Regions from separate parts of the Actinoplanes sp. ATCC 53533 genome, predicted to be linked through region 2. Evidence: riboswitches for the same ligand, from Rfam matches in the RefSeq annotation. Region 2 holds a riboswitch; the other holds the start of a gene.
The links. Region 2 has a riboswitch for FMN ahead of DMB66_RS03850 (nicotinamide mononucleotide transporter family protein). Riboswitches for the same ligand answer to the same signal wherever they lie in the genome.

Region 1 (4,039 bases), on a different contig from region 2:
GCCCGTTCCAGGTTGACCTGGCTGCCCGGCGCCAGCACGCCGAGCGACGAGCGCCGCAGGCTCTCGCCCATCACGTCGGCGGTGAAGACGCCGTCGACGTTGTCGATGACGGTCAGGCAGACGCCGTTGACCGAGATCGAGTCGCCGTGCCGCGCGTCGGTGGTGACGACGGGCCCGCGCACGGCGATGACCGCCGAGTCGCCCCCGGCGTCGGTGAGATACACGACCTCACCCAGTTCCTCGACGATTCCCGTGAACATCAGGCCTCCTTGGCTCGGAGCGACGCGGTGAAACGCAGGTCGGGTCCGACCCGCGCGATGTCGGTGAGATCCAGCTCGATGGCCTCGGCGATGGTGGTGACGCCCGCGCCGACCAGGGAAGGCTGGCCGGCGCCGAGCATCTTCGGCGCGATGTAGCCGACGACCTTGTCGATCAGGCCCGCCGCGAGGAAGCCGCCGGCCAGGGTGGGACCGCCCTCCAGGAGCACGGCCCGCACGCCGCGGGCGTACAACTCGCCGAGCAGAGCGGTCAGGTCGACGTGGCCGTCGGGGCCGGCCCCGACCTCGGCCGCCGTCGCGATCCAGGTGGGTGCGGCCTGGTCGCGGATGCGGGCGGTGGCGGGGGTACGCCCGGAGGAGTCCACCACGACCCGCCAGGGCTGCTTGATCGCGAGGCTGCCGTCACGCAGGTCACGGACGGTGAGCTGGGGGTCGTCGGCGATGATCGTGCCGACCCCGGCGACGATCGCGTCGACCGTGCTGCGCAGCTTGTGCACGTCGCTGCGGGAGGGCGCGGAGGTGATCCACTGGCTGGTGCCGTCCGCGGCGGCGGAACGCCCGTCCAGGGTGGCCGCGTACTTCCAGGTCACGTACGGCCGGCTGCGGCGCACGGCGGTCAGCCAGGCGACGTTGCCGTCCTCGGCCTCGGCCCGGCCTGTGCCGGTCTCGATCCGCACCCCGGCGTCGCGCAGCGTCGCCGCTCCCCCGGCCGCGACCGGCGTCGGGTCGTCGACGGCGATGACCACCCGGACGATGCCGGCGTTGATCAGCGCCTGGGCGCAGGGGCCGGTGCGGCCGGTGTGGTTGCAGGGCTCCAGGGTGACCACGGCGGTGCCGCCGCGGGCGCGCTCGCCGGCCTGGGCCAGGGCGACGATCTCGGCGTGCGGCCCGCCCGCGTACGCGTGGAAGCCCTCGCCGACGACCTCGCCCGCCGCGCTGAGCAGCACGCAGCCGACCACCGGGTTGGGGCTGGTGGTGCCGAGCCCCCGGGCGGCGAGCGCGATCGCGCGGCCCATCGCCTCGTCGTCGGTGACCATCTGCGTTCCCTCTTTCGGCGCGGTGCGGTCACGCGCTGAAAGAAGAGGGAGAAAAGGGTGCGCAACAGGACATGAGGGGACGCTTCGCGCCGCCCTGGAAAGAGCACGCCGCAACGAGCCCTCATCCTGCTCCGCGCGCTGTCTCCCATCCGGACTGTCTGAACGATCGGCACGAATGCCGTCCGCTCAACCGTCGGCTCTGGAGTCTCACCAGATCCACCGTCCGCCTTGGTGAGGCGTCCGGGTCGCGGGCTCAGCCCTGCCGGAGCAGGGCATTACCGCCGGTTCGGAATTTCACCGAATCCCGCCAGCGCGTGGTGGGTCACCCATGAGTCTTGCACGCGAATCGCGGGTTGCCACCTACCTGGCGATCCACATCACAGACCCACGCCGGACGACGGGTCCTCCGGGTCCTCCGAATCCGCGCGGCGGCGGTCGATCGCCACGAACGAGCCCGGCTGGCTCTTGGCGACCTTCTTCATCTCCGAGGCCACGGCGACCACCACCCGGGCGTCCTCGAAGCGGCGGCCCTCGGCGGTGGCCTGCGCGACCCCGATCGAGAGCGTCACCAGGGCGGCGCGCTGCTTGTTTCCGCGCCGGTCGGGCACCTCGATGTAGCCGCGCTGCGCGTCCTCGGGGTCGTAGAGCTGGTCGGCAACGGACTCGAAGTCGGTCACCGTGCGCTTGGTCAGCGGCAGGACCTGCTCGGGCATGCAGATGAAGACGAAGTCGTCGCCGCCGATGTGGCCCAGGAAGACCGGCGGGCGCCCGGTGGAGGCGACCGCGCGGTGCAGGCTGCCGGCCAGGGCGGTGATGAACTCGTCGCCGCGGTCGAAGCCGTACACGTCGTTGACGCTCTTGAACCGGTCGATGTCGATGTAGCCGACCGCGAAGTCCTTGCCGGTCTTCATCCGGTCCACGATCTCGCGGCGCACCCGGGCGTTGCCGGGCAGCCCGGTCAGCGGGGAGACCTCGCGGAACTCCTTGTTGCGCCGCAGCGTCGAGGAGACCCGGGCGATCAGCTCCGCGGTGTCGAACGGCTTGACCAGGTAGTCGTCGACGCCGGCGGTGAGGCCGACCACCTTGTCGACGGTCATCCCCTTGGCGGTCAGCATGATCACCGGCAGCGCCGAGGTGAGCGGCTCGGCGCGCAGCCGGCGGGTCAGCTCGACGCCGTTCATGTTCGGCATCATCCAGTCGACCACCGCCAGGTCGGGGCGGCGGCTCTCCATCACCTCGAGGGCGTGCTGGCCGTCGCGGGCCCGCATCACCTCGAAGCCGTGCACCTTGAGGTTGAACGCCACGAAGCTGGCGATGTCCTCGTCGTCGTCGACCACCAGGATGAGGTCGGGCCGGTCCTCCGGCTCGGCGGCGGTGGATTCCACCTTGCCGCGCACCACTCCGGCGCTGCTCATGCGTGCACCGTCGAGCGTTGCGCCAGGGCGCGCAGCCTGCGGCAGGCCTCGGCGGGGTCCTCGGCGCCGTACACCGCGGTGCCCGCGACGAACGCGTCGGCACCCGCCGCGGCGGCCTGCTCGATGGTGTCGTCCGCGATGCCGCCGTCGACCTCCAGGCGTACCTCAAGGTTTTTGGCCTTGATCCGGCGGCGCACGTCGCGCACCTTCTCCAGCATCTCGGGCATGAACTTCTGCCCGCCGAAACCCGCCTTGATGGTCATGATCAGCACCGTGTCCACATAGGGCAGGAGCTCCAGGTACGGCTCGACCGGCGTGTCCCGGTCGATGGCCAGGCCGGCCTTGGCGCCCGCCGCCCGCAGCGTCTTGGCCAGGGCCACCGGGTTTTCGCAGGCCTCCGCGTGGAAGGTCACGTTGTAGGCACCCGCCTCGGCATATCCGGGCGCCCAGCGCTCCGGATCCGTGATCATCAGATGCACGTCGAACGGGATGGCGGTCGCCTTGCGCAGGCTCTGCACGACCGGCAGTCCGATGGTCAGATTCGGGACGAAATGGTTGTCCATGACGTCCACGTGCACCCAGTCCGCGGCTCCCTCGATGTCGTGCACGGCGGCGGCGAGGTGCGCGAAGTCCGCGGCCAGGATGCTGGGGGCGATGATCGGCGATGACTCCACCGCTGAAGTGTATGGCCTGTTTGCCCCCGCCCGGGATACTCATGAAGCGCGGCGTTCAGTCCTGTCAAGGGCGGCGGCGGGGTGGTCGGACGGGCCTCGTCCGGTCGAGGGCGGCGGCAGGGTGGTCTTACGGGTCCGGGGGGCTGAGATGCGGGGCACGGCGGTTCTGCTGGCGGTGCTGCTCGCCGCCGGCTGCTCCGGTGCGCCGCCGTCCGGCACCGACGGCGACCTGATCGACGATTGGGCGCTGCCCTCGTCACCCGCGCCGTTCCGGCCCGTCGCCGGCCAGTGCCACGAGGCGCTGACGGCGATCGCGCCGCTGGCCGACTACCGGCCCGTGGAGTGCGCTGAGCTGCACGTCTCCGAGACATACCACGTCGGCACCGCGGCCGACGCCGACGTGGTGCCGGCCGCCGGCAGCGCCGGGGCCAAGGCCGCCTTCCGGGAATGCTCGGAGCGGGCGGCCGACTACCTCGGCGGGTCGTGGCGCACCGCCCGGGTCGCGGTGCAGGTGGTGTGGCCGACCAAGGCCGGCTGGTCCGGCGGCGCGCGCTGGTTCCGCTGCGACGTCACGACCGCCGACCTCGACGGGCAGAGCCGGACCAGCCGGACCGGCAGCCTGGCCGGGGAGCTGG
Region 2 (4,039 bases):
GAACTGCTGCTCAACCGCGCGGGCTGCCATATCGCCGCCATCGCCGACGATGCGGCGGGCTTCCTGACGGCCGTGCGCGACCACCGGCCCGACGTCACCATCGTCGACGTTCGGCTGCCGCCGTCATTTCGGGACGAGGGCATCCGCGCCGCCCTGCAGGCCCGTCGAGAGCACCCCGGCCTGCCGGTCCTGGTGCTGTCGCAATACGTCGAGCAGCAATACGCCGCCGAGTTGCTCGCCACCACCGGCGGCGGCGTCGGTTACCTCCTCAAGGACAGGGTCAGCCGCGTGGACGAGTTCGTCGACGCGCTGCGCCGCGTCGCCGCCGGCGGCACCGCGATGGACCCCGAGGTCATCGCGCAGCTCGTCCAGCGCGCCGGCGACCCGATCGCCGCCCTGACTCCCCGCGAAGGCGAGGTGCTCGCGTTGATGGCGCAGGGACACGACAACACCACGATCGCTCAGCAGCTCGTCATCACCGACAACGCCGTGCACAAGCACATCGGCAACATCTTCGCCAAGCTCGGCCTCGCGGTGACCGACAGCGGCCACCGCCGCGTCCTCGCCGTCCTCACCTATCTCAACGGCGCGGGCCGGATCAGCGGCCACTGATCCGGACGTCCGGGGGCGCTCGGGGAGCCCGAGCCGCCGAGCAGGACTTCGCCGGCCCCGGCCGCGTGCGGGGGGTGCTCGGGGGAGCCGAGGCGTGCGGGGGTGCTCGGGGAGCCGAGGCGTGCGGGGGCGCTCGGGGAGGCGAGGCGTCCGGAGGCGCTCGGGGAGCCACGACGTCCCGGAGCGCTCCGGCAGTCAACTCGCATGGGCTCGCCGTGGGTTGGCTTAGGCGACCGTCTCCATCGTCGGGGAGTCGACGCGCGGCGGTTGTTCGCGGGAGATGCGCAGCCACACCACGAAGCCCCAGATCACGAAGGCCGCGTAGACCGCGTACAGGATCGCCGACGGGTAGTAGCCGAAGTGCAGCAACTCCGGCACGCCGACCAGGTCCACCGCTATCCAGCACAGCCAGAAGTCCACCCAGCCGCGGGCCATCGCGTACGTCGCCAGGATCGAGCCGACGAAGATCCAGGCGTCGGCCAGGTAGTACCACCACGGTACCGGGAAGCCCGCGCCCACCGCGCGGAAGACGTAGAAGCACAGCACGACCGCCGCCAGGGCCGCCGGGATGAACACGATCCGTTCGCGGTTGGTCGCCCAGCGGGGGAGCACGGTCACGCCGTCGCGGGAGTGCTGCCAGCGCCACCAGCCGTAGACGCTGGTGATGATGAAGAAGACCTGCCGGGACGCCTGCCCGTACAGCGGGGTGCCCTGGTCGTTGCCGAGCGCCTGGCCCAGGAACACGGTGAACAGCAGGACGTTGCCGACGATGCCGACCGGCCAGGCCCACGCGTTGCGGCGCAGGCCGAACAGCGCCGAGCCGAGCCCGAAGGCGTTGCCGACGATCTCGCGGTAGTAGATGGCCTGGGTGTCGGTGACCTGCCACTTGGCGTCGTAGAACGCGGTGAGCAGCTGATCGAGCCAGTGCATGGCCTGCACCTCCGGGACAGAGGTGCACGCCGGGGAGGACCGCGCACGCGGAAAGCCGAACCGTCCGCGCGCCGCCTCCCATCCGGACTCTCACCGTCGGTCCCGGAGTTTCACCGGGTCAACCGGCCGCCGGCTGCGGTCGGGTCGCGGACTGTCACCGCCGGTTCGGAATTGCACCGACCCCGGAGCGCGCTGAACGTGTCACTTGGCCTCATCGTAATCCCGTGGGCGGCCCGGCAAATGTGACCTGCGTCCTTATCCGCCGGTCCTCACAGACCGGTGCAGGCGGTGCCGTTCACCGTGCAGGACGACGCCAGGTTTCCCGAGCCGGCACGGCGGAAGTGGAAGCGCAGGGGCACCTCCGAACGGGCGGGCACCGGCACCCCGGAGGACCAGATGTAACTGTCGCCGGAGCGGCGCAGCGTCGCCTGCGGCGCGCCCTCGACCCAGGAGGTGACCAGGTCGCCGACGGCCGCCGGGAAGCGCAGTTCGACCCGCCAGTCGCGGTCGCTGCCGGCGGAGTTGGCGATCAGCACCTCCCCGATGAACGAATCGGCGTAGGAGTCCATCACCCGATAGTGGCCGCTCACCGGGCCGGCCGGCGGCGCCGGGGCGGTGGTGGGCCGGCTCGTACTCCGGGACGGGCGCGGGGAGGTGGGTGCGGTCGCCGGTCTCGTCTTGTCGGGCCGGGCGCTCGCGGACGTGCTCACCGAGGCGGCCGACGGGGCCGGGCTGATCGGCACCGCGGCCTGGCCGGGCGGCAGCGGGATCGGGGCCAGCACCGGCGGTGGCAGGAACGTCGGCGCAGGTGGGAGGGCCGCCGGCGCGGGCGACGCGGCGAACCGGGTGGCGGCGACGACCAGCAGCACGATCAGGGTCAGCACGCCGACCACCGTCGGCGTCCAGGGCAGCAGGTCGCGCAGGCCCAGCCCGGTGTGGGCCTGCCCGTTTTCCTCGTGTCGTCCCTGGGAAACCCGCATCGCGGATGAAGAGTACCTAGATTCCGGCGTCCGGCAACCCTGCGACCTGCGGCGCGACCGTCGTAGGGTCGCACCATGGGTCACGAGGTGTGGGAGGTCGGTGACGCGTACGAGGCGTACGTCGGCCGCTGGAGCCGCGCGGTCGCCCGTGAGTTCGTCGCCTGGCTGGCCGTGCCCGCCGGCCGGTCCTGGCTCGACGTCGGCTGCGGCCCGGGCGCCCTGACCACCGCGGCCCTCGCGACCGCGCCAGCCCGGGTGACCGGCGTCGACCGTTCGCCGGGCTTCCTGCGCGACGCGCGTACGCGTGCGGGCGGCCCGCGGAGCGGGTTCGCCGCGGGGGATGCCGCCGCGCTGCCGCTGCCGGGTGGCCGCTTCGACGTCGTCGTCAGCGGGCTGTGTCTCAACTTCGTGTCCGATCCGCGGCGCGCCGCCGCCGAGTTCGCCCGGGTCGTCGCGCCCGGGGGAGTCGCCGCCGCCTACGTCTGGGACTACGGCGGCGGCATGGCGATGATGCGGCACTTCTGGGACGCCGCGACCGCCCTCGATCCCGGTGCCGGGGCGTTCGACGAGGGCCGCCGGTTCCCGCAGTGCGCGCCCGGGCCGCTGGCCGAGTTGTGGGCCGGCGCCGGGCTCGCCGAGGTGGGGACGAGGGCGATCGAGGTGCCGACGGTGTTCGCCGACTTCGCCGATTTCTGGCAGCCCTTTCTCGGCGGCCAGGGCCCCGCGCCCCAGTACGTCGCCGCCCTGACCGGGCCGCGGCGCGCGGCGCTGCGCGACCTGCTGCGTTCCCGGCTGCCCGCCGGTCCCGACGGGTCCATCCGGCTCACCGCCCGGGCCTGGGCGATCCGGGGCGTACTCCACTAGAGACAGCACTTCATCCGTTTCGGCGACATTTCCGCCGGGCGACATTCGATGGTTGCCCCGGCATCGCCCGGCGGCTACGGTCGGTATTCATTCCCGTCATTCCCGGCCGTTGACCGGGGCTCATCGTCGAAGCGCTTCGATTACCCCGGAACGGCTCCGCCCTGGCGAGGGAAACAGGAGAGGGAAACAGGAGGGAAATATGCGAAACAGGCCCCATAGGCGCGTCCTCGCCGTGGTCGCGATCGCGTTGCTCACGCTGCCGGCGGTTCCCGGTGCGGCCGCCGCCGAGCCGTCCTATCCCTTCCGGGATCCGGGCCTCGCCCTCGACGCCCGGGTCGGCGACCTGATCGGCCGGCTCACCCTGGACGAGAAGATCTCGCTGCTGCACCAGTACCAGCCGGCCATTCCGCGGCTGGGCATCGCGCTGTTCAAGGCCGGCACCGAGGCGCTGCACGGGGTGGCCTGGTCCAACGACATCGACGCCGGCGGCGCCGTGGTGACCGCGCGGGGCACCGCCTTCCCGCAGGCCGTCGGCCTCGCCAGCACCTGGGACCCGGCCCTGCTGCGCCGGGTCGGCGCGGTGGTGGGCGACGAGGCCCGCGGCTACCACGCGGCGAACCCGCGGGTGTTCGGGCTCAACCTGTGGGCGCCGG

Region 1: it holds a riboswitch for FMN, as region 2 does, so the genes downstream of both, ribD (bifunctional diaminohydroxyphosphoribosylaminopyrimidine deaminase/5-amino-6-(5-phosphoribosylamino)uracil reductase RibD) here and DMB66_RS03850 (nicotinamide mononucleotide transporter family protein) in region 2, are expected to answer to the same signal.

What each region holds. Positions count from the first base shown of each region.
Region 1 covers NZ_QHHV01000069.1:48,878-52,916, forward strand. Annotated here, with positions in the region: gene DMB66_RS23435 (riboflavin synthase) at 1-260, opposite strand, end outside; gene ribD (bifunctional diaminohydroxyphosphoribosylaminopyrimidine deaminase/5-amino-6-(5-phosphoribosylamino)uracil reductase RibD) at 260-1,315, opposite strand; FMN riboswitch at 1,449-1,631, opposite strand; gene DMB66_RS23445 (response regulator) at 1,693-2,730, opposite strand; gene rpe (ribulose-phosphate 3-epimerase) at 2,727-3,404, opposite strand; gene DMB66_RS23455 (septum formation family protein) at 3,553-4,039, shown strand, end outside.
Region 2 covers NZ_QHHV01000010.1:161,655-165,693, reverse strand. Annotated here, with positions in the region: gene DMB66_RS03855 (response regulator transcription factor) at 1-612, shown strand, start outside; gene DMB66_RS03850 (nicotinamide mononucleotide transporter family protein) at 838-1,542, opposite strand; FMN riboswitch at 1,609-1,737, opposite strand; gene DMB66_RS03845 (hypothetical protein) at 1,812-2,522, opposite strand; gene DMB66_RS03840 (class I SAM-dependent methyltransferase) at 2,598-3,386, shown strand; gene DMB66_RS03835 (glycoside hydrolase family 3 protein) at 3,586-4,039, shown strand, end outside.